DNA from 3 places in the Undibacter mobilis genome. Region 1 is predicted to be linked to each of the others. Evidence: predicted binding sites of a transcription regulator. Region 1 holds the regulator's gene; each other region holds the start of a gene.

Evidence for each region. The regulator LexA, encoded in region 1, represses DNA repair genes until DNA is damaged. The targets are predictions, from matches to a motif close to TGTTCNNNNTGTGTTCNG.
Region 2: radA (DNA repair protein RadA) is a predicted target of LexA. The motif match lies at 3,227-3,244, and genes of this name have one in related genera.
Region 3: DXH78_RS03835 (helicase-related protein) is a predicted target of LexA. The motif match lies at 2,186-2,203, and genes of this name have one in related genera.

Annotation. Positions count from the first base shown of each region.
Region 1 is NZ_QRGO01000003.1:218,647-225,945, forward strand. Features, by position in the region: gene moaC (cyclic pyranopterin monophosphate synthase MoaC) at 1-379, shown strand, start outside; gene DXH78_RS18505 (molybdopterin molybdotransferase MoeA) at 382-1,590, shown strand; gene lexA (transcriptional repressor LexA) at 1,728-2,441, shown strand; gene DXH78_RS18515 (ComEC/Rec2 family competence protein) at 2,454-4,721, opposite strand; gene DXH78_RS18520 (glutamine--tRNA ligase/YqeY domain fusion protein) at 4,833-6,533, opposite strand; gene gltX (glutamate--tRNA ligase) at 6,672-7,299, shown strand, end outside.
Region 2 is NZ_QRGO01000002.1:86,824-94,122, forward strand. Features, by position in the region: gene DXH78_RS14600 (replicative DNA helicase) at 1-112, shown strand, start outside; gene DXH78_RS14605 (GMC family oxidoreductase) at 232-1,866, shown strand; gene alr (alanine racemase) at 1,924-3,099, shown strand; gene radA (DNA repair protein RadA) at 3,304-4,707, shown strand; gene DXH78_RS14620 (CvpA family protein) at 4,946-5,575, shown strand; gene purF (amidophosphoribosyltransferase) at 5,575-7,089, shown strand; gene DXH78_RS14630 (SDR family NAD(P)-dependent oxidoreductase) at 7,217-7,299, shown strand, end outside.
Region 3 is NZ_QRGO01000001.1:823,140-830,438, reverse strand. Features, by position in the region: gene DXH78_RS03850 (ATP-binding protein) at 1-70, opposite strand, end outside; gene rpmB (50S ribosomal protein L28) at 228-527, opposite strand; gene DXH78_RS03840 (DUF3108 domain-containing protein) at 832-1,734, shown strand; gene DXH78_RS03835 (helicase-related protein) at 2,315-5,596, shown strand; gene DXH78_RS03830 (RNA-binding S4 domain-containing protein) at 5,596-5,928, shown strand; gene fdxA (ferredoxin FdxA) at 5,985-6,323, shown strand; gene DXH78_RS03820 (CarD family transcriptional regulator) at 6,630-7,299, shown strand, end outside.

The DNA of each region.
Region 1 (7,299 bases):
CATCATGCGCAAGGAAACGCTGGACGCTGTCATCGCCGGCAACGCCATGAAGGGCGATGTACTCGGCGCGGCAAGGCTCGCTGGCATCATGGCAGCCAAACACACGCACGGCCTGATCCCGCTGTGTCATCCGCTGCCGATTACCAAGGTGGCGGTCGATATCTTTCCGGAGCACAGCTTTCCGGGCTTCCTGGTACAGGCGACCGTCAAGGTCACCGGCAAGACCGGCGTCGAGATGGAGGCGCTGACCGCGGTCTCGATCGCCTGCCTCACCATCTACGACATGGCCAAAGCCATCGAGAAGTCGATGCGCATTGAGGGCATCCGCCTGCTCGAAAAGACCGGCGGCAAGTCGGGACCGTACAAGGCGGAAGCGTAACAATGGCCCTGATGCCGGTCGCCGAAGCGTTGGCGCGGGTGCTGGCCGACACCGCGGCACTGGGCACCGAAGACGTTCCGTTGAGCGATGCGCCGGGCCGCGTTCTCGCCGAAGACCTGACCGCCTTGCGTACACAGCCGCCCGCCAATGTTTCGGCCATGGATGGTTACGCCGTGCGCGCCGACGACATCGCCAACGCGCCGACACCGCTCAAGGTGATTGGCGAGGTCGCCGCCGGCCATCCCTTCTCTGGCCGCATCGGCCAAGGCGAAGCGGCGCGCATCTTCACCGGCGGCGTGCTGCCGGATGGCGCCGACACCGTCGTCATCCAGGAGCTCACCCGCCGCGACGGCGATAAGGTCACGGTCGAGAAAGCCACCTCCAAAGGCCGCAACGTCCGCTACGCCGGCATCGATTTCAAACAAGGCGCCGTGCTGCTCGCCAAAGGGCGGTTGCTGACCGACCGTGACGTTATGCTGGCGGCCGCGATGAACCACCCGCGGCTGCGGGTCCATCGCCGGCCCGTAATCGCTGTGCTCGGCACCGGCGACGAACTGATCCTGCCTGGCGGCGAGCCCGGCCCCGGCCAGATCGTCTATTCCAACGGCTTTGCCTTGTCGGCGCTGGTCCGCTCGGCGGGTGGCGACGTAATCGATCTCGGCGTTGCCCGCGATACGCTGGACGATATCGGTGTCCGCATTCGTCGCGCCCGCGACGCCAAAGCCGACGTGCTGCTCACCAGCGGCGGCGCCTCGGTCGGCGACCACGATCTGGTGCAGAAGGCGCTGGCCGCCGAAGGGCTCGATCTGTCGTTCTGGCGCGTCGCCCTGCGACCGGGCCGGCCGATGATGCACGGGCGGCTCGGTCCGATGCATGTGCTCGGCGTGCCGGGCAATCCGGTATCGTCTTACGTCTGTGCTTTCCTGTTTCTGCTGCCGCTGCTGCGCACGCTGTCGGGCCGCTCCGATGTCGTCCCCCAGTCCGAACCGGCCCTTCTCGGCCGCGATCTGCCTGCCAATGACGAGCGTGCCGACTACCTGCGCGCTACGCTGGCGATGGGCCCGGACGGACTGATCGCCACGCCGGTCGCCAATCAGGACAGTTCCCTGATGGCCCCGTTATCGCAGGCGGACTGCCTGTTGATTCGTGAGCCGCACGCCCCCGCGGCCGGGGCCGGCAGCCGCTGCCGCATCCTTAAGTTCGGGTTTTAGCGGCCTCTCGACTTGTTCACGTCAAATTAAGTGGTTGCGGAACACATATCGAACAGATAGTGTCCGTTCATGCTTTGTTTCGGATGATTCCGCGCCAATCAGGCCGCGGAGTCGCCGCGACCGGAGGCCCACAAGCGATGCTAACGCGCAAACAATTCGAACTCCTGCGGTTCATCCACGAACGGTTGACCGAAACCGGCGTACCGCCCTCCTTCGATGAAATGAAGGATGCGCTGGACCTGCGCTCGAAATCGGGCATTCACCGTCTGATCACCGCTCTGGAAGAGCGTGGCTTCATCCGCCGCCTCGCCAACCGCGCCCGCGCCATCGAGGTGATCAAGCTGCCGGATTCGGTCCAGCACGGCCTTGGCGGCGGCGGCAATGGCCGCGCCCGTGGCTTCAACCCCAGTGTCATTGAGGGCAATCTCGGCAAGGCCCGGCCTGTCGTCACCGAAGACGATGCGACACGGCCGATTTCGGTGCCGGTCATGGGCCGCATCGCCGCCGGTACGCCGATCGAGGCGATCCAGCAGCGCAGCCATGTCATCAACATGCCGCCCGAGCTGCTCTCGAACGGCGAGCATTTCGCGCTGGAAGTGCGCGGCGACTCGATGATCGACGCCGGCATTCTCGACGGCGACATCGCCCTCATCCGACGCTCCGAGGGTGCCGACACCGGCGATATCGTGGTGGCGCTGATTGACGACGAGGAGGCCACGCTGAAGCGCTTCCGCCGCCGCGGCGCTTCCATCGCGCTCGAGCCGGCCAATGCCGCTTATGAGGTGCGTATCCTGCCGCCCAACCGCGTGCGCATCCAGGGCAAGCTGGTGGCGATGTTCCGGCGGTACTGACCGTCAGCCCCGCTAATCCCCCGCTTCCAGGTCCTCCGTCGGCGGCGTCGCATCCCGTTGCGGGCGGCGCGCACCGGTTGATCCGGCTTCGCCGGCCGCCAGCACCGTGCGCGCCCTCGCCCAGGGCCGGTCTTGCGTCGGCGGCCGCGCTACCTCGATATCGAAGCCGTCCCCGTTGCGGTAAAGCGCGGCTGCGCCGTGGCGCCGCCACGCCGCCCGATCGATGAGCCGCGCGTCGCATTGGCCCGGCGCCGTGCGCGACGACAGAACGACAGCGGCGCGTGCGCAGTCCTCGGCAAAGGCGTCCACCGACGCGGCGAACGCGACCACGCGGCCGTCACGCAGTATCGCGGTGCAGCCCATGGCATCGCAGCGGACGCCGTCTTTGAGGCTGGCATGGTCGGCGCTGCGCATATCACCATCGGCCGCCAGCCATTCCTTGATCGCGAAGCCGTCGCGCCCCCGCTGCAGAATAACCCATCGCCCGGCCGCGCCCCGGACTGCCGCGGTCTGTCCGTCGCTTGCCATCAACACATCGGGCTGCGGCGTCGCCAGCGCCCAAATCGCTGACAGCGCTACGCAAGCAGCGCCGCTCCAGCGCAATGGCGAGCGCAGCAGGCACAGCAGCAGCAGCCCCAGGGTCACCAAGAGCAGCGGCGCGATACCGAAAGCCGGCATCGGGCCGACTGCGCCGGGCAATTGCGTCACCCACAGCGCCACCGCGATCATCCAGTCGAGCCCGAGCCCCATCAGCTTCCAGAACACGGCATCGAAGCCGAAAGGCATTGTGAGCGCGCCGGCAACGCCCATCGGCATGACGAGCACCGAGACCACCGGCATGGCCAGCAAATTGGCGATGACGCCGTAAGGCGCGATACGATGAAAGTGATAGGCGGCGAACGGCGTGGTGGCGAGGCCCGCGACCAGCGAGGCCAGGATCAGCGCGGCAATTTCGCGCCCACCCCACAGGGCGATGCGGGCGGCGAGCGGGCTCTCCGCGCCGGCCTGCCAGCGCAGCGAGATCTGATAGCCGGCGACCAGCGCCAAGGTCGCAGCGAACGACATCTGGAAGCTCGGATGCACCACCGCTTGCGGCGTCAGTGCCATGACAACCAGCGCGGCGACGGTCAGGGTGCGGAAGGTGATTGCCGGGCGATCGGCCATCACGCCGACGAGCACGATGGCGACCATGATGTAGGAGCGCTGCGTCGCTACCTCGGCGCCGGACAGCATCAGATAGAACGTCGCCGCGCCGAGCGCGCCCAAGGCTGCCCATTTCTTGATCGGACGACGCAGCGCCAGCGCTGGAAAGATCGCCAGCACGGCGCGAATGGTGAAGAACACCATGCCGGCAACAACCGCCATGTGATAGCCGGAGATCGACAGCACATGCGCCAGGCTCGAGACATACATGGCGTCGTTGACCGGCTGTGAAATCGCGTCGCGTGTGCCGGTGATCAGCGCCGAGGCGATCGAGCCGCGATCGCCAGGCAGGATGGCGCGGATGCGATTATCCATGCTGTCGCGCAGGGCATCGAAGAACGTTGCATAAGACAGCCACAGCCCGCGCGCGACCGGCGCGGCTTCGTTACGGATGCGGCCGAGCACATAGCCCGAGGCGCCGATCTGCTGGAAATACAGATCGCGCGCGAAGTCATAGCCGCCGGGCCGCAGCGGCTCGAGCGGCGGCGCCAGATACGCCTTGAACGCGACGAACGCGCCGACGGCAGGCGCCGTGCTCTTGCGCACCGACACCCGCACGCGCTCCGGTTTTTCGGTGATGCGCGGCGCCTCGAATTTCTGGACGCGGACGACGATGCGGTCGCTGCGCGCCCGCTCCTCGCGGACTTCGACAAAGCCGGAGACTTCGGCGGTCCATGTCGCGCTGCGCAGAATGGGATGCGCGATGCGCGCACTGTGGAGCGTAGCAATGGCAAAGCCCGCGGCCAGCGCGGCGACGCCGAGCGCCAGCGGAAATCCAACCGGATGCTTGCGCGCCGCAAACGTCATCGCCAGCGCGGCAAGGGCCGCCGCCGTCGCGGCCCACCACATCGGCTCGCGATCGGCGGCGAAATAGACGGCAATGCCGCAGCCGAACGCCACCGGCAGCCATGGCAGCAGGCGGCCCGGCGCCACCTCGGCGGTGACCCAGGCCGCCAGGTGCTTGCCCGCTTGGACATTGAATGCATCGAGTCCGGCGGGCCAGACACCTGCCCGACGGCCCGCCGCGGCGACGCCTGCCACAACCGCTTTCGCCCGATTTTCCGGCGATGGAGCCACGACGCCGCCCCCGACGCTACCCGCAACCGGAGATCAGACTAGCGCAGCTCTGGGTTGCAGATTAGAGGAACGGTTGTGAACGGACCAGTCCCCGGGGCAAATGCAACTCGTCTACCCCTTCGCCACATCCTTGGCGTAGGTGTCGCGCAGGCCGATGGTGCGGTTGAACACCAGTTTGCCGGGCGTGCTGTCGCGGTCGATGACAAAGTAGCCCTGGCGCTCGAACTGGATGGCGTCGCCGCCCTTGGCGCCGGCCAGCGCCGGTTCGACCCGCGCATCGCTCAGGACCTCAAGCGATTGCGGATTGATCCCCTTGGCGAAGCTCTCGGGGTCCGCGCTCGGGTCCGGATCGCTGAAGAGCGTGTTGTAGAGCCGAAGCTCTGCCGGCACCGAATGCTCGGCCGACACCCAGTGGATGGTCGCCTTGACCTTGCGGCCGTCCGGCGAATTGCCGCCCTTGGACGCCGGATCGTAAGTGCAGCGCAGTTCGGTGACATTGCCGGCCGCGTCTTTCACCACCTCCTTGCAGGTGACGAAGTAGGCATAACGCAGCCGCACCTCGCGCCCGGGCGCCATGCGGAAGAACTTCTTCTCCGGCACTTCCATGAAATCGTCGCGCTCGATGTACAGCTCGCGCGTGAACTTGAGTTTGCGTGAGCCCTGCGTCTCATCGTCGGGATGATTGACGGCCTCGATCTCCTCGCCCTCGCCTTCCGGATAATTTTCGATCACGACCTTCAAGGGGCGCAGCACCGCCATGCGGCGCGGCGCGGCGCGATTGAGCACTTCGCGGATCGAGAAGTCGAACATGCCAAGATCGACGGTGCTGTTGGCTTTCGCCACGCCGACGCGCTTGATGAAATCGCGGATCGCTTCCGGCGGCACGCCGCGGCGGCGCAGGCCGGCGATGGTCGGCATGCGCGGATCGTCCCAGCCGGAAACGTGGCCGCCCTTCACCAGACCGTTGAGGATGCGCTTCGACAGCAGCGTATAGGTGATGTTGAGGCGGGCGAATTCATACTGATGCGGCGTCGAAGGCACCGACAGGTTCTGGATGAACCAGTCATAGAGCGGGCGGTGATCCTCGAATTCCAGCGTGCAGACCGAATGCGTGATGCCTTCGATGGCGTCCGACTGGCCGTGGGCGAAATCGTAAGACGGATAGATCTTCCAGGTATCGCCGGTGCGCGGGTGATGGGCATGGATGATGCGGTAGAGCACCGGGTCTCGCAGGTTGATGTTGCCGGCGGCCATATCGATCTTGGCGCGCAGTACGCGGGCGCCGTTCGGGAACTCGCCGGCCTTCATGCGCGCGAACAGGTCGAGGTTTTCCTCGACGGGGCGGTCGCGAAACGGCGAGTTCCGGCCCGGCTCGGTCAGCGTACCGCGATTGGCCCGCATCTCCTCCTGGGTCTGGTCGTCGACATAGGCCTTGCCGGCCTTGATGAGGTCGACAGCCCAGCCATAGAGCCGGTCGAAATAATCGGAGGCGAAATAGAGGTGCTTGCCCCACTCGAAGCCGAGCCAGCGCACGTCGCGCTCGATGGCATCGATATATTCCTGCTCTTCCTTGGCTGGGTTGGTGTCGTCGAAACGCAGGTGGCAGCGGCCGCCGAATTCCTGCGCGATGCCGAAATTCAGGCAAATCGACTTGGCATGGCCGATGTGCAGGTAGCCGTTCGGCTCGGGGGGGAAACGGGTGACCACCTCGGCGATCTTGCCGGCGCCAAGATCGCCCGCCACGATGTCGCGAATGAAGTCGCGTCCCGCGCCCTCGGTTTCGCCTGCCGCCACCTTGTCGTCGCTCGCCATGCTGGTCTTTCAATCCTGCGTATCGAACCTGAGCCGACCGCCCGACCGGGCGGCAGCCAGAGCTTCCAATGACGTGGCGCTTACCTCGATGTCAAATGGCTTGAGACCTGCCCCCATACCTGTGGTAGAGGGCGCGCGATGAGCGACCCCGTTATCACCCGTTTCGCGCCCTCCCCGACCGGCTTCCTCCATATTGGCGGCGCCCGCACGGCTCTGTTCAATTGGCTTTACGCGCGGCACTGCGGCGGGAAAATGCTGCTGCGAATCGAGGATACCGACCGCGAGCGCTCGACCGACGCGGCCATCGCCGCCATCATTGACGGCCTGACCTGGCTCGGCCTGACCTGGGACGAAGAGCCTGTATTCCAGTTCTCCCGCGCCGCCCGCCACCGCGAGGTGGTTGACGGGATGCTCGCCGCCGGCACGGCCTATCGCTGCTATGCGACGCCCGAAGAGTTGACGGCCATGCGCGACAAGGCTCGCGCTGAGGGCAAGTCCAAGCTCTACAACGGCCTGTGGCGCGACCGCGACCCGTCCGAGGCGCCGGCGGGCGTCAGGCCCGCGATCCGCCTGAAGGCGCCGCTTACCGGCGAGACTGTGATCGAGGATCAGGTGCAGGGCCGCGTCGTCTGGGACAACGAGAATCTCGACGACCTGGTGCTACTGCGCTCGGACGGCAACCCGACCTACATGCTTGCCGTCGTGGTCGACGACCACGACATGGGCGTCACTCATATCATCCGCGGCGACGATCATCTGACAAACG
Region 2 (7,299 bases), on a different contig from region 1:
CGGCAAGCAGCGTCACGGCCCGACCGGCACGGTCGAACTCGGCTTCGACGGCTCGATCACCAAGTTCTTCACCTTGGCGCACAGCGATCATCTGCCTGAGCGGATGGAGTAGCGTCGTTATCCGGGCCCGCGCATTTCATGCGCGTCCGGGAATGACCGATTAATACGTCCACCCTTCCCCACCGCCCCGTGCGGCGCTAGCATCCCGGCAACAAAAAGACCGGGATGGAAATGGATACGTTCGATTACGTGATTGTCGGCGCAGGCTCCGCCGGCTGCGTGCTCGCCAACCGGCTGAGCGAAGATCGCAATGTCAGCATCTGCGTGCTCGAGGCCGGCCCCGCCGACTGGCACCCATACATCCACATCCCGGCCGGCTTCATCAAGACGTTCTACAACACACGCATCAACTGGTGCTATTCGCAGGAGCCCGGCGACTACACCAACGGCCGCCGCATCTTCTCGCCGCGCGGCAAGACGCTCGGCGGCTCGTCCTCGATCAACGGCCACATTTACAACCGCGGCCAGCGCAGCGACTTCGACACCTGGGCGCAAATCGGCAACCGCTCCTGGGGCTATGCCGATGTGCTGCCCTACTTCCGGCGCATGGAACGCCGCATCGGCAATGGCGACGACACCTATCACGGCCGCAACGGCGAACTGACCGTCACCGACATCGACTGGCGCGATCCCTTGTGCGACGCCTTCATCGACGGCGCCGTCAGCCTCGGCATCCCGCGCAACCCCGATTACAACGGCGCCATGCAGGAAGGCGTCTCATACGCCCAGCGCACCATCCACAACGGCCGCCGCATCAGCGCCGCCACGGCCTTTCTGCATCCGGCGATGAAGCGCGGCAACGTCACGGTGCGCACGCAGGCCCATGCCACCGAAATCGTGTTCGACGGCAAACGCGCCACCGGCATCCGCTACAAGGTTGGCGGGCGCGGCGGCGAAACGAAGGAAGTTCGCGCGCGCCGCGAGGTCATCCTCTCCGGCGGCGCCTATAATTCGCCGCAACTGCTGCAATTGTCCGGCGTCGGCCCGGCCGAGCTTCTCGCCGCGCGCGGCATCGCCGTAAAGCACGCCCTGCCCGGCGTCGGCGAAGGCCTGCAGGATCACTACGCGCCGCGCTCGGTGGCGCGGGTGAAGAACATCAAGACCATCAACCAGCGCGCCCGCGGCTTCAATCTGGCGATGGAAGCGCTGAATTGGGCGGTCCGGCGCCGCGGCATTCTCGCGCTGTCGCCGACCTTGGTTTACTGCTTCTGGCATTCCGGCGAAACGGCCGAGACCTCGGATCTCCAGCTCACCTTCACGCCGGCAAGCTACATGGAAGGCGAACAGGGCAAGCTTGAGCGCGAGCCCGGCGTCTCTGTCGCCTCGTGGCAGCAGCGGCCGGAAGCGCGCGGCCATGTTCGCATCCGCTCCAGCGATCCGTTCGAGCCGCCCGCGATCCAGACCAATTATCTCGGCCACGAACTCGACCGCCGCGTCACCATTGCCGGCATGAAGCTGGCGCGCCGCCTGCTCTCCTCCGTGCCGATGCAGCCTTATTACGACTACGAGGATTTTCCCGGACCGAATGTGCAGACCGACGATGAATTCCTGCATGCCGCGACGATGCGCGGACAGACCACCTTCCACCCCGGCTGCACCTGCCGCATGGGTCCGTCGACCGACAGCATGGCGGTGGTGGACGACACCTTGCGCGTCCACGGCCTCGAGGCCTTGCGCGTCGTCGATGCCTCGATCATGCCGCGCATGATCTCGGCCAATCTCAACGCCTCGACCCTGATGATTGCCGACAAGGCTTCCGACATGATTCGCGGCCGCCCCGCCCCGGAAGCAGCCACAATTGCCTGATTGAAATCGACCGGCATTCACGTGGACGCAACGCGCCGGGACCGTTAAACCTTGAACATGGCCACGATCGACCTCATTGAAACCGCCCCGCCGGTCGACACCGGTATCGTCGAAAAGGACGGCCCGCCCGCGGCGCAGGCCGGCGGCACGCTGACCATCGACCTCGGCGCCCTTGCCGCCAACTGGCAGACCTTGCGCCGCCGGGCCACGCCCGCCGAATGCGCCGCCGTGGTCAAGGCCAATGCCTATGGGCTGGGCATCGAGCCGGTCGTGCATGCGCTGGCCCGGGAAGGCTGCAAGACATTCTTCGTCGCGGACCTGAGCGAAGCGCGCCGTGTGCGCGCCGCCGCGCCCGACGCGGCGATCTATGTGCTCAACGGCGTGATGCCCGGCAGCGGGCCCGAGTTCTCGGTGATCAAGGCGAAGCCCGTGATCAGCTCGACGGTCGAGCTGGCCGAATGGGATGCCTATTGCGCTGCCTCCGGCTGGCGCGGCGGCGCGGCGTTGCATGTCGATACCGGCATGAACCGGCTCGGCGTCTCGATCAACGAAGCCGCGGCGCTCGCGCCGCGCATCCGCGCCGAGAACCACGGCATTCATCTTCTGATGAGTCACTTCGCCTGCGCCGAAGAGACCGACAATCCGCTCAACGAGAGACAGATCAAACTCTTCCGCGAGGTGCGCCTCCTCTATCGCGGCATTCCGTCATCGCTGTCGAACTCGTCCGGTATCTTCCTCGGCGATGCGGCGCATTGCGACGTGGTGCGTCCGGGCGTCGCGCTCTATGGCGTCAATCCGACGCCAGGCAAGCCGAACCCGATGCGGCCGGTGATCGATCTGAAAGCGCGCGTCATCCAGGTGCGCAGCGTGACGCGCGGCGAAACCGTGGGCTACAGCGCCACCTGGACGGCGCGGCGCGCAACGCGCGTTGCGGTGATCGCGGCTGGTTATGCCGACGGCTTCCTGCGCGCCTCCGGCTCGACCGATGAAACGCCCGGCGGCTCTGCGCTCGTCGCCGGCAGACTGTGTCCAATCGCCGGCCGCGTCTCGATGGACCTGTCCACGATCGATGTGTCCGACCTGCCGGAAGGCGCCGTGCGCCGCGGCGACATGGTGACCCTGATCGGCGACGACCTGCCCCTCGACGAGGTCGCCCGCGGCGCCAGCACCATCGGCTACGAGGTGCTCACGAGCCTCGGACGCCGCTATCACCGGGTGTATCGAAGGGACTGATCCTCGGTCATTCCATTACGCGTGCAGCGCGGACCCGGAATCCATGTCCCCTGCTGCGGCGTATGGACTCCGGGCGCGCGGCCTCAGTCGCGCTCCGAATTGACGGGCTTGGGACTTCGTTTACGAATGTTCTTGTAATGTTCTCATACGGGCTTTAGCCTGCCTGCGACCATTCGGGAACGATTCCGCCTATGCCGGCCTGTCATGTCTAAGCGCCATCTCGCCTTTGTCTGCCAGAACTGCGGCGCCGCGGCTTCTCGCTGGCAGGGCCGCTGCGAGGCCTGCGGCGAGTGGAACTCGCTAACCGAGGAAGGCGGCGACAAGCCTGTCGGCCCGCGCAAGCCGGCCAAAGGCCGCCTGTTCAAGCTCGAGCCCCTCACTGGCGAAGCCAAGGACGCCCCGCGCCTGCCCTCGGGCCTGTCCGAACTCGACCGCGTCACCGGCGGCGGCTTCGTCCGCGGCTCGGTGATCCTGATGGCCGGCGATCCCGGCATCGGCAAATCGACCTTGCTGATCCAGGCCAGTGCCGCGCTCGCTCGCGCCGGCCACCGCGCCGTCTACATCTCCGGCGAGGAAGCCGCCGCCCAGGTGCGGCTGCGCGCCGAGCGGCTCGGCCTGTCCGATGCGCCGGTCGAACTCGCCAGCGAGACCTCGGTCGAGGACATCATCGCCACTTTGTCCGAAGGCAAGGTGCCGCGGCTCATCATCATCGACTCGATCCAGACCATGTGGACCGACGCGGTCGAAAGCGCGCCCGGCACCGTGACGCAGGTGCGCGGCGCGGCGCAAACCTTGATCCGCTTCGCCAAGCGCTCCGGCGCCGCGGTGATCCTGGTCGGCCATGTCACCAAGGATGGCCAGATCGCCGGCCCCCGCGTCGTCGAGCATATGGTCGATGCCGTGCTCTCCTTCGAGGGCGAAGGCTCGCACCAGTTCCGCATCTTGCGCGCGGTGAAGAACCGCTTCGGCCCGACCGACGAGATCGGCGTCTTCGAGATGACCGGTGCGGGCCTGCGCGAGGTGAGCAATCCGTCCGAACTGTTCCTGTCGGAGCGCGATCTCGGCTCGCCCGGCACCGCGGTGTTCGCCGGCATGGAGGGCACGCGGCCGCTGCTGGTGGAAATCCAGGCGCTGGTGGCGCCGACCTCGCTGGGCACGCCGCGTCGCGCGGTGGTCGGCTGGGATTCGAGCCGGCTGGCCATGGTGCTGGCGGTGCTGGAGGCGCATTGCGGCGTGAAACTGGGCGGCTACGACGTCTATCTCAACGTCGCCGGCGGCATGCGCATCAACGAACCGGCGGCGGATCTGGCCGCCGCGGCGGCGCTGATTTCGTCGCTGGCCAATTCGCCGCTGCCGGCCGATGCCGTCTATTTCGGCGAGGTGTCGCTGTCCGGTGCGATCCGGCCGGTCAGCCACAGCCCGGCGCGGCTCAAGGAAGCCGCCAAGCTCGGTTTTGCCCGCGCCGTCATGCCGGAGGCCGCCCGCGGCGAGGCCGGCGATCCGGCGATCCGATTCATGACCGTGGGTCAGCTTTCCGGCCTGGTGGCGGATATAGCGGCACTGGGAAAACCCCGCCCGGTTGCCGAACCCCGGCGAAAAGACGGATGACGGCCCGGTGACGCCCCGCTATAGAAGGCGCGCGCGAGGCCGGCCCGCCAGCGGGCGAGAGGCGCCCGGCCGCGGGCAAAAAAGAGCCTGACACAAAGCACTTAGAACCGATATTGACGCCGTGCCCGCAAGCCGCCAAGAGGCTTGGGGAAACGAAAGCTTTGGATTCGCCGTGCCGGCCACCCGTCGCAAGGGGCCGCGCCAACGCCAATTCGCGGAGCGCTTGGAAAAGCCTGGCATGCCGGTCACCTTGCTCGACATCCTGCTTCTGGTCGTAATGCTGATCTCCGGGCTGCTCGCCATGATCCGCGGGTTCATGCGCGAGGTCCTCTCGATCGCGGCCTGGGCCATCGCGGCCTTGGTCACGCTGTATTCTTTCTCCAAGGCACTGCCGATCGCTCAAGGCTACTTCTCCAGCAATACGGTTGCGACCGCGGTCACCATCGGCGCCATCTTTGTCGCAACGCTGCTCATCGTCTCCATCATTACGGTCCGGATTTCGGACATGGTGCTCGATAGCCGGGTCGGTGCACTCGACCGCACGCTCGGTTTCCTGTTCGGCCTCGGCCGCGGTCTGTTGATTGTGGTGGTGGCCTACCTGTTTTTCGACTGGCTGGTTCCCGAGCGCAGTCAGCCGGCCTGGATCAGCGGCGCCAAGTCAAAGGTTGTGCTCAAGAGCACAGGGGATTGGCTCAAGGGCATGTTGCCGGATGACCCCGAAAGCACCATCTTACAAAAGCTGAAGCGGCCGAAGCCGGCCGATCAGGATGCTCCTCCCGACGGGGCGCCGGAACGCCGTTCGGAGCTGGGCTCGACTGTGCGCATGGCTGCGGTTTTGCAGCCGGACCCTAGACTGGGAACCCGCTAATGCCAGAACAGACGCAAGACCAGGTCTCCGGCGGCGATGCGGTCGATCCGCAGAAACCGGAGCAGGACCTCGATCTTTATGCCGACCGGCTGCGCGAGGAATGCGGCGTCTTTGGCATCTTTGGTCACCCCGACGCTGCCGCCATCACCGCGCTCGGCTTGCATGCGCTCCAGCATCGCGGCCAGGAAGCCGCCGGCATCGTCTCCTTCGACGGCAAGCGCTTCCACTCCGAACGCCGCCTCGGCCTTGTCGGCGATACGTTTTCGAAGCGGGACGTGATCGACCGTCTGCCCGGAAACCTGTCCATCGGTCATGTCCGCTATTCCACCACCGGCGAGACCATCCTGCGCAACGTCCAGCCGCTGTTCGCCGAACTTGACGGCGGCGGCTTCGCCGTCTGCCACAACGGCAACCTGACCAACGCCTTGACCATGCGCCGCCAGCTCATCCGCGACGGCGCCATGATGCAGTCGACCAGCGACACCGAGGTGATCCTGCACCTCGTCGCCCGCGCCCGGCGCAACCGTTTCGTTGACCGCTTTATCGAGGGTCTGCGCCAGCTCGAAGGCGCCTACGCCTTCGTCGGCATGACCAACAAGAAGCTGGTCGGCGCCCGCGATCCGCTCGGCATCCGGCCGCTCGTCGTCGGCCGGCTCGACGGCTGCCCGATCCTGGCGTCGGAGACCTGCGCCCTCGACATCATCGGCGCCGAATATGTGCGCGACGTCGAGCCCGGCGAAATCGTGATCTTCGACGACGAAGGCGCGCAGTCGCACAAGCCGTTCCCGCCGCAGACGGCGCGGCCCTGCATCTTCGAGTACATCTACTTCGCCCGCCCCGACTCCATCGTCGGCGGCCGCCACGTCTACAACGTACGCAAGGCGATGGGCATGGAGCTTGGCCGCGAAGCGCCGGCTGCGGCCGACGTCGTCGTGCCGGTACCGGATTCCGGCGTGCCCGCCGCGCTCGGCTTCGCGCAGGAAAGCGGCATCCCCTACGAGCTCGGCATCATCCGCAATCATTATGTCGGCCGTACCTTCATCCAGCCGACGCAAGCGATCCGCGATCAGGGCGTGCGCATGAAGCACTCGGCCAATCGGGCCGTGGTCTCGGGCAAGCGTATCGTACTGGTCGACGACTCCATCGTGCGCGGCACCACCTCGCGCAAGATCGTTCAGATGATGCGCGATGCCGGCGCCAAGGAAGTGCATTTCCGCATCTCGTCGCCGCCGATCAAGCATCCGGACTATTACGGCATCGATACGCCGGACGCCGAAAAGCTGCTCGCCGCCACTCATGATCTCGAAAGCATGCGCCAGTTCATCGGCGCCGACAGCCTCGCCTTCCTGTCGGTCGACGGCATTTACCGCGCCATGGGCCTGCCCGGCCGCGACAACGTGCGCCCGCAATTCACCGACCACTGCTTCACCGGCGATTACCCGACGCCGCTAACGGATCTCGGCCAGCAGGATGCAGGCCCGCGTCAGTTGTCGCTGCTGGCGGAAGCGATTTAAGGCCGGCCGCTTGACCTCCACTGCCCCTCATGCTGAGGAGCGCTTCGAAGGAATGCGTCTCGCAGTATGAGGCCTCCTCCTTCGAGACGGCCGCGTCCCGTGGCCTCCTCAGGATGAGGTTCGACGGATGACCGCGCAAAAGCCGCTCACCGACAAGATCGCTCTGGTTACCGGCGCCTCGCGTGGCATTGGCGCAGCGCTGGCGCTGCA
Region 3 (7,299 bases), on a different contig from region 1:
GGCGCATGAGACCGGCCATCTCGCTGTCGCCCGGGAAAATCTCGGCGAGGCTGTCCGCGGTTGTGGCCATGAGGTTCTGGGCTGGATGGCTTGAATTTCCACAACGCCAGCCGAAGCCGTAAAGTTCCGCGTCGCTCGGAAAGCGGCGCCGCGAACCGAAAACAAAAACGCCGCCCGAAAGGGGCGGCGTTTCAAAACGGGATTTCAGTAGAACGCAGCGCGTCAGCTCAGCTGGCTTTGGCGGCGGCTTCGCTTTTCTTCACGATCTGGCGCTTGAGCACGAGCATCTTCGGCGCCAGGTCGGCGTCCTTGGCCTTGAGCAAGAAGGCGTCGAAGCCACCGCGATGATCGACGGTGCGCAGCGCGTTGGTCGAGATGCGGGCGCGCACGGTGCGGCCGAGAATCTCCGAGGTCAGCGAGACGCTCTGGAGGTTCGGCATGAAGCGCCGCTTGGTCTTGATATTCGAGTGGCTCACTTTGTGGCCGACGAGCGGCTTCTTGCCGGTCAGATCGCAACGCCAGGACATGGCAGCATCCTTCGCAAATGATGCGTCGCTTGAAAAAAAGCGCCGCGGAATTGTGGTCGCCCTGCAAAACGCCGGCCTGCACGTGCTTGATGGCTCGCGCCGGTCCGTTCCGTCAATGTGGGCTTGGACGGCAGGACGTATAAAGACGTGCGGCTTGGGCGTCAAGTTGGGGATTTGGCCACGGTTTACGACACTTTCCGGGCCTTTTGGCGGCCGACTGGCGTAAATTCCCGGCGGCACGACCCGTACCAAACATTCGTCGCAATGCGCGCCGACCAATAGCCCGATCAGGAGGAAGTATCTGGTGCTGGACGTCGGGCAAATACGGCAATGGATGGTGCTGGCGGCGCCTGTGGCGGCGTTGTGTGCAGTGCTGGTGTCCGGCCAGGCCGGCGCGCAGGCGCGGCTCGATGCCCGCTATACGGCCTCGCTGGCCGGCCTGCCGATCGGCGAGGGCGGCTGGACCATCGTGATCGGCGAGACCGAATATTCCGCGACGGCGACCGGCACGACGACCGGCCTGATGAAGGCCTTTACCGGCGGCCACGGTCAGACCGTGACCCAGGGCACCCTGCAGGCCGGCAAGCCGGCTGTCGCCAGCTATGTGGCCAGCATCCAGTCCTACAAAAAAGGCAATGAAATCCGCCTCAAAGTGGATGCCGGCACGGTCAAGGAGCTGAAACTCAACCCCCCCGCGGAAACCGAGCCGGAGCGCGTTCCGGTGACCGACGCCAGCAAGAGCGGCGTGCTCGATCCGATGACGGCGACCCTGGTGCGGATGCCGGCGAGCGGCGAGCTGATGTCGGCGGAGGCCTGCCAGCGCAAACTGCCGGTGTTCGATGGCCGCCTGCGCTATGATCTCAATCTGGCTTTCAAGCGCATGGGTGAGGTCAAGGCCGCCAAGGGCTATGCCGGGCCGGTGGTGGTGTGCAGCGTCTATTTTACCCCGGTGGCCGGCTATATCCCGACCCGCGCCGCGATCAAATATCTCCAGGAACAGCGCAATATCGAGATCTGGCTGGCGCCGATTGGCGGCACCCGGGTTTTGGTGCCGATCCGGATCGAGGGGCCAACCCCGGTCGGCCGCGCCGTGCTGGAAGCCGATGAGTTCGTGGTGACCGCGCTGCCGCCAACCGAGCGGGCTTCGGCGCGGCCGAAGGACAAATCGACCAAGGCCGCGCAGACCGAGACCAAGACGACGCCGTGAGACGCGTTCCGGTCATGCGGAATCCGTCTTGACTCTGGGTCTCGATGCCGACTCGCATGCGCGTTAATGATTGCCAGGCCAAAAAGCCCAATGAATCTGTTCCTCGCCACAGCATCTGGTGGCGTGTGCTGAATCTCTTCCCACATATCGCCGTGAACGAATCCGAAGTGGCAGCGAGTCACTGATTCGCCCCTGCTTCGTTCCAGACTCGTTCCAGCCTTTAAGATATGGGCTTTTCGGCTGTCGCAAAGTGGCACAGCGCCGCTGTCGCATCCCCTTTGGATCTGCAGCAAATAGAGACAGGCACTTCGCGTCGTTAAGATTTGATCCGTTTTATCGCTCTGGCCGAGATGGATCGTGAACCCTATCTAGTAGGACGCCGGCTTGTGCGTGCGAGATGTTGCCGTGAACGAACCCGCATTCGACCGTTTTCAGCGATTCGCGCGCGGTTCGTTCGGGGGTTGTTCCAAGTCTTAACGACGGCGGCTTTTGCGCAGCCACGAGCGTTGCTGGTGCATGCAATGTGCTAGACGAACCTGACGCCATCCCCGGCCATCGGGGTGGCGTGTTTGGATAGGTAATGACGATCTCTTTTTCTCCGCAGGCCCAACGCCAGCCGCGCGCGCGCGGCGCCGGCGTGACGGCGGTTCTCGGCCCTACCAATACCGGCAAGACCCATCTCGCCATCGAGCGGATGCTTGCGCATTCGTCGGGCATGATCGGCTTGCCGCTGCGGCTTCTGGCCCGCGAGGTTTACAACAAAGTCGTTGCCCGGGCCGGTGAGGGCGCCGTTGCGCTCATCACTGGCGAGGAGAAGATCAAGCCGCCGAAGGCGCGCTACTGGGTCTCCACCGTCGAGGCCATGCCGCGCGATCTCGATGTCGCCTTCCTTGCCGTCGATGAAATCCAGCTCGGGGCCGATTTCGAGCGCGGCCATGTCTTCACCGACCGCATCCTCAACATGCGCGCGCGCGAAGAAACACTCATTCTCGGCGCGGCGACCATGCGCGGCATCGTGGAAAGGCTGCTGCCCGGCGCCAACATTGTGTCGCGGCCACGGCTGTCGATGCTCACTTATTCGGGGGAGAAAAAGATCACCCGGCTGCCGTCGCGCTCGGCCATCGTCGCGTTTTCCGCGGCGGAAGTTTACGCCATCGCCGAACTGATCCGCCGCCAGCGGGGCGGCGCGGCTGTCGTTCTGGGCGCACTTTCGCCACGCACGCGGAACGCGCAAGTGGCGATGTACCAATCGGGCGATGTGGATTATCTGGTCGCCACCGATGCGATCGGCATGGGTCTCAATCTCGACGTCGATCACGTCGCATTTGCTTCGGACCGTAAATTCGACGGTTACCAGTTCCGCAAACTCAACCCGTCCGAACTTGGCCAGATCGCCGGCCGGGCCGGCCGCGCCACCCGCGACGGCACTTTCGGCACGACCGGCCGATGCGATCCGTTCGACCAGGAACTGGTGCATGCGCTGGAAAGTCACACCTTCGAGCCGGTGCGGATGCTGCAATGGCGGAATTCCGCGCTCGATTTCGCCTCGATCGGCGCGCTGCAGGCATCGCTGTCGATGCCGCCGCAGGAACAGGGCCTGACGCGCGCGCCCACGGGCGAAGATATTCTGGTGCTGGATCACGCCGGTCGTGACGACGACGTAAAGGCGCTGGCGCGCGGTGCGCCGGCGGTTGCACGGCTCTGGGACGTCTGTCAGGTACCGGACTATCGCAAGATCGCGCCGGCGACCCACGCCGAATTGGCCGTAACCCTCTATGGTTTCTTGATGCGAGAGGGTAACATCCCTACAGATTGGTTCGCCCGTCAGCTCGCTCTGGCTGATCGGACCGATGGCGACATCGACACCCTCTCCAACCGGATCGCGCATGTCAGGACCTGGACTTACGTTGCCAATCGCCCGGATTGGCTTGCCGACCCGGAACATTGGCAGGGTGTCACCCGTGCGATCGAAGACAAGTTGTCGGACGCTTTGCACGAGCGTCTGGCGGAACGCTTCGTGGACCGCCGCACCAGCGTCTTGATGCGGAGGCTGCGAGAGAACGCGATGCTCGAAACACAAATCGGAAAAACCGGCGAAGTCACCGTGGAGGGCCATGTCATTGGTCGCCTCGACGGGTTCATGTTTGCGCCCGACGCTTCGGCCGCAGGCTCGGAAGCCAAGGCGCTCAATGCCGCTGCGCAGAAAGTGCTCGCCGGCGAGATCGAAGCGCGCGCCACCAAGCTGTCGCAAGCATCCAGCGATCAGATCGTGCTCGCCAATGACGGCGTACTGCGCTGGACCGGCGAACTGGTCGGCAAGCTCGTGGCCGGCGACGATACGCTGCGCCCGCGCGTGCGCATCATCGCCGATGAGCATCTGACGGGCCCGGCCCGCGAACTGGTGCAGAACCGTCTCGACCTCTGGATCCGCAACCACATCGAAAAGCTGCTCGCGCCGCTGTTCTCGCTCTCGGCCGCGGAGGATGTCACCGGCGTCGCGCGTGGCATTGCCTTCCAGCTTGTCGAGGCGCTCGGCGTCCTCGAGCGGCAGAAGGTTGCGGAGGAGGTGAAGGGCCTCGACCAGCCCTCGCGCGCCACCTTGCGCAAATACGGCGTGCGCTTCGGCGCCTACCACATCTATCTGCCGCTGCTGCTGAAGCCCGCGCCGCGCTCGCTCGCGACGCAGCTCTGGGCGTTGAAGCATGAAGCGCCGGACGCCAAGGGCGTCACCGAGTTGTTGCATCTGGCTGCCTCCGGCCGCACCTCGATTCCGCTCGACAAGGACACGCCGAAGGCCCTGTACCGGACCTCCGGCTATCGCATCTGCGGCGAGCGCGCCGTGCGCGTCGATATCCTGGAGCGGCTGGCCGATCTGATCCGCCCCGCGCTGGCCTGGCGTGAGGGCATGACGCCGAAGCCTGACGGCGCTTTCGATGGCCGCGGTTTTGTTATTACCGGCGCGATGACATCGCTCACCGGTGCGTCGGGCGAGGACTTCGCTTCGATATTGCGCTCGCTCGGCTACCGCATGGACCGCAAGCCGAAACCGCCGGAAGCCAAACCGGCGGAGGCTGCGAGCGACGCTGTAACTATCGCGCCGGAAGGGGCGAGCGAAGCTCCCGCCGAACCGGTGGCAGAAGCGGCAGCGGAGACCGTTTCCGAAATCGCCCCTGCGGCCGAAGTGTCGTCATTGTCGTTGCTGCCGGAGGCCGAACTGCTGCCGCCGCAACCGGAGCCGGTCAGTGAGCCGGTTGCAGCCGCTGCGCCGGAAATTGGCGTTGAGGCGACGACGATTGTCGAAGCCGCCGAAGCCGCGCCGCCGGTAGCGGGTGATGGCTTGACGGCGCCTGAAGGCGATGCGCCCGCTGCCGAGACGAAAGCCGAACCTGAAACCGTCGAAGTCTGGCGTCCGGGTGGTCATGGCGGCGGCGAACGCCGTCAGCACCAGCGTCCGCGCCGTGGCCAGCGTCCGCCGCAGGCGGCCGCTGCCGGGACTGAAGGCGCAGCCGCGCCTGATGCCGCCGCTGCGACCGCGCCGGCCGATGCAGGCGGCGTGCGTTACAACGAACAACGGCGCGAGCGTGAGCCGCGTCCGGGTCCGGACCGCAATGAACGCCGCCAGCGCATGGAGCGGCAGTCCCAGGGGTTTGGCAAAGGCAATAACAAAGGGCCTGACAAGCGAGACGGCGGCGACAAGTCGCGCCCGCCGCGCCGCCGCGAACGCGATCAGGTTGAGCGCGCCGATCGGGACAAATATTTCGCGCGCCCGGGTGGCTCCGGCGGCCGCGACAAGGCGCCCGATCCGAACTCGCCGTTCGCCAAGCTCGCTGCGCTGAAGCAGCAGCTCGAGGGCAAGGACTGATGAGCGACCTTCGCCAAACCTCGCAAGGGCCCGGCGGCGGAGCAGAGAAACAGCGCATCGACAAATGGCTCTGGCATGCGCGCATGGTGCGCACGCGCAGCGACGCGGCCCGGCTGGTCGATGCCGGCCATGCGCGGGTGAATGGCCAGCGCGTCACGGCTCCGGCGCATCTGTTGCGGGCCGGGGATGTCATCACGCTGGCGCTGGATCGGTCGGTGCGGGTGGTCGAGGTGCTCCGCTTTAGCGATCGACGCGGCGCGGCGCGCGATGCAGCAGCGACCTACCGGATGCTGGAAAACAGCGGCGGATACCGCTCCCAAGGGGCTGCTTGAAGTCTATATAGGCTTGCGATACGCAAGCCCCGCGAGCCTCCGCCCGGAGTCGATGAATGACCTACGTCGTCACTGAGAATTGCATCAAGTGTAAGTACATGGACTGCGTCGAAGTATGTCCCGTGGACTGCTTCTACGAGGGTGACAACATGCTCGTCATTCATCCGGACGAGTGTATCGACTGCGGCGTTTGTGAGCCGGAATGCCCGGCCGACGCGATCAAGCCGGATACCGAGCCGGGGCTGGAGAAGTTCCTGGAGCTCAATGCCGAGTACGCCAAGACCTGGCCGAATATCACGGTGAAGCGCGACCCGCCCGCCGACGCCAAGGACTGGGACGGCGTGGCCGACAAGCTCGAGAAGCACTTTTCGCCGAAGCCCGGCGAAGGTGACTGACGGCCGGCCGATCGCCGGCTTTTCAGCCGCGATCCCCGTATCGGGAACCTTGCCCAAGCGCGGGACATTTACCCCGGCGCGTTACCTGTGGCGTTAACCGAACCGCGATTTCGGCCGCTGGGGCGGCCTTATTGCGGTTTTGTAACGTCATAAGGCTTTGATTTTGGCCAAAAATGTGCTATATATAGCGAAATCCCAATGAATATGAACAATCACCGCACACGGATTAGCTCCCTCTGTCCGGGAGCATTATTTTTCGCGGGTTTCCCAAAGTTCCATAGAGGGCGTGCGATCCACGTGTGAGCTGTGGCTGGTAAATCGCGTCAAAAGTCCAAGAAAGGGCCCTCCGGTATGAGCCGGAAGCCGAAAAAATCCGCCGAACCCCGGCGGAAATCGCATGCCGCCCGGGTCACGCCCCGCGCTGCGGCCCCCGCAGACAAAGTGGCCGGCGCCCGTAAGGCCGCCGGTGAAGGAGCAATGCCCGGAATGCCGACTGCCCCCAACAAGAAGACCACCCAGCGCCAAGGCTTCAAGACCAGCGAATTCATCGTCTATCCGGCCCACGGCGTGGGCCAGATCATGGCGATTGAGGAGCAGGAAATCGCCGGTGCCAAGCTGGAACTGTTCGTCATCAATTTCATCAAGGACAAGATGACCCTTCGCGTGCCGACCGCGAAGATCGTCTCCGTCGGCATGCGCAAGCTCGCCGAACCGGCCCTGGTGAAGAAGGCGCTCGAGACCCTCAAGGGCCGCGCTCGCGTCAAGCGCACGATGTGGTCGCGCCGGGCCCAGGAATACGAAGCCAAGATCAACTCGGGCGACATCGTCGCCATCGCCGAGGTGGTTCGGGATCTCTTCCGCTCGGACACCCAGCCGGAGCAGTCCTACTCCGAACGCCAACTCTATGAAGCGGCGCTCGACCGCCTGTCGCGCGAAATCGCGGCCGTGCAGAAGGTGACCGAGACCGAAGCGGTCA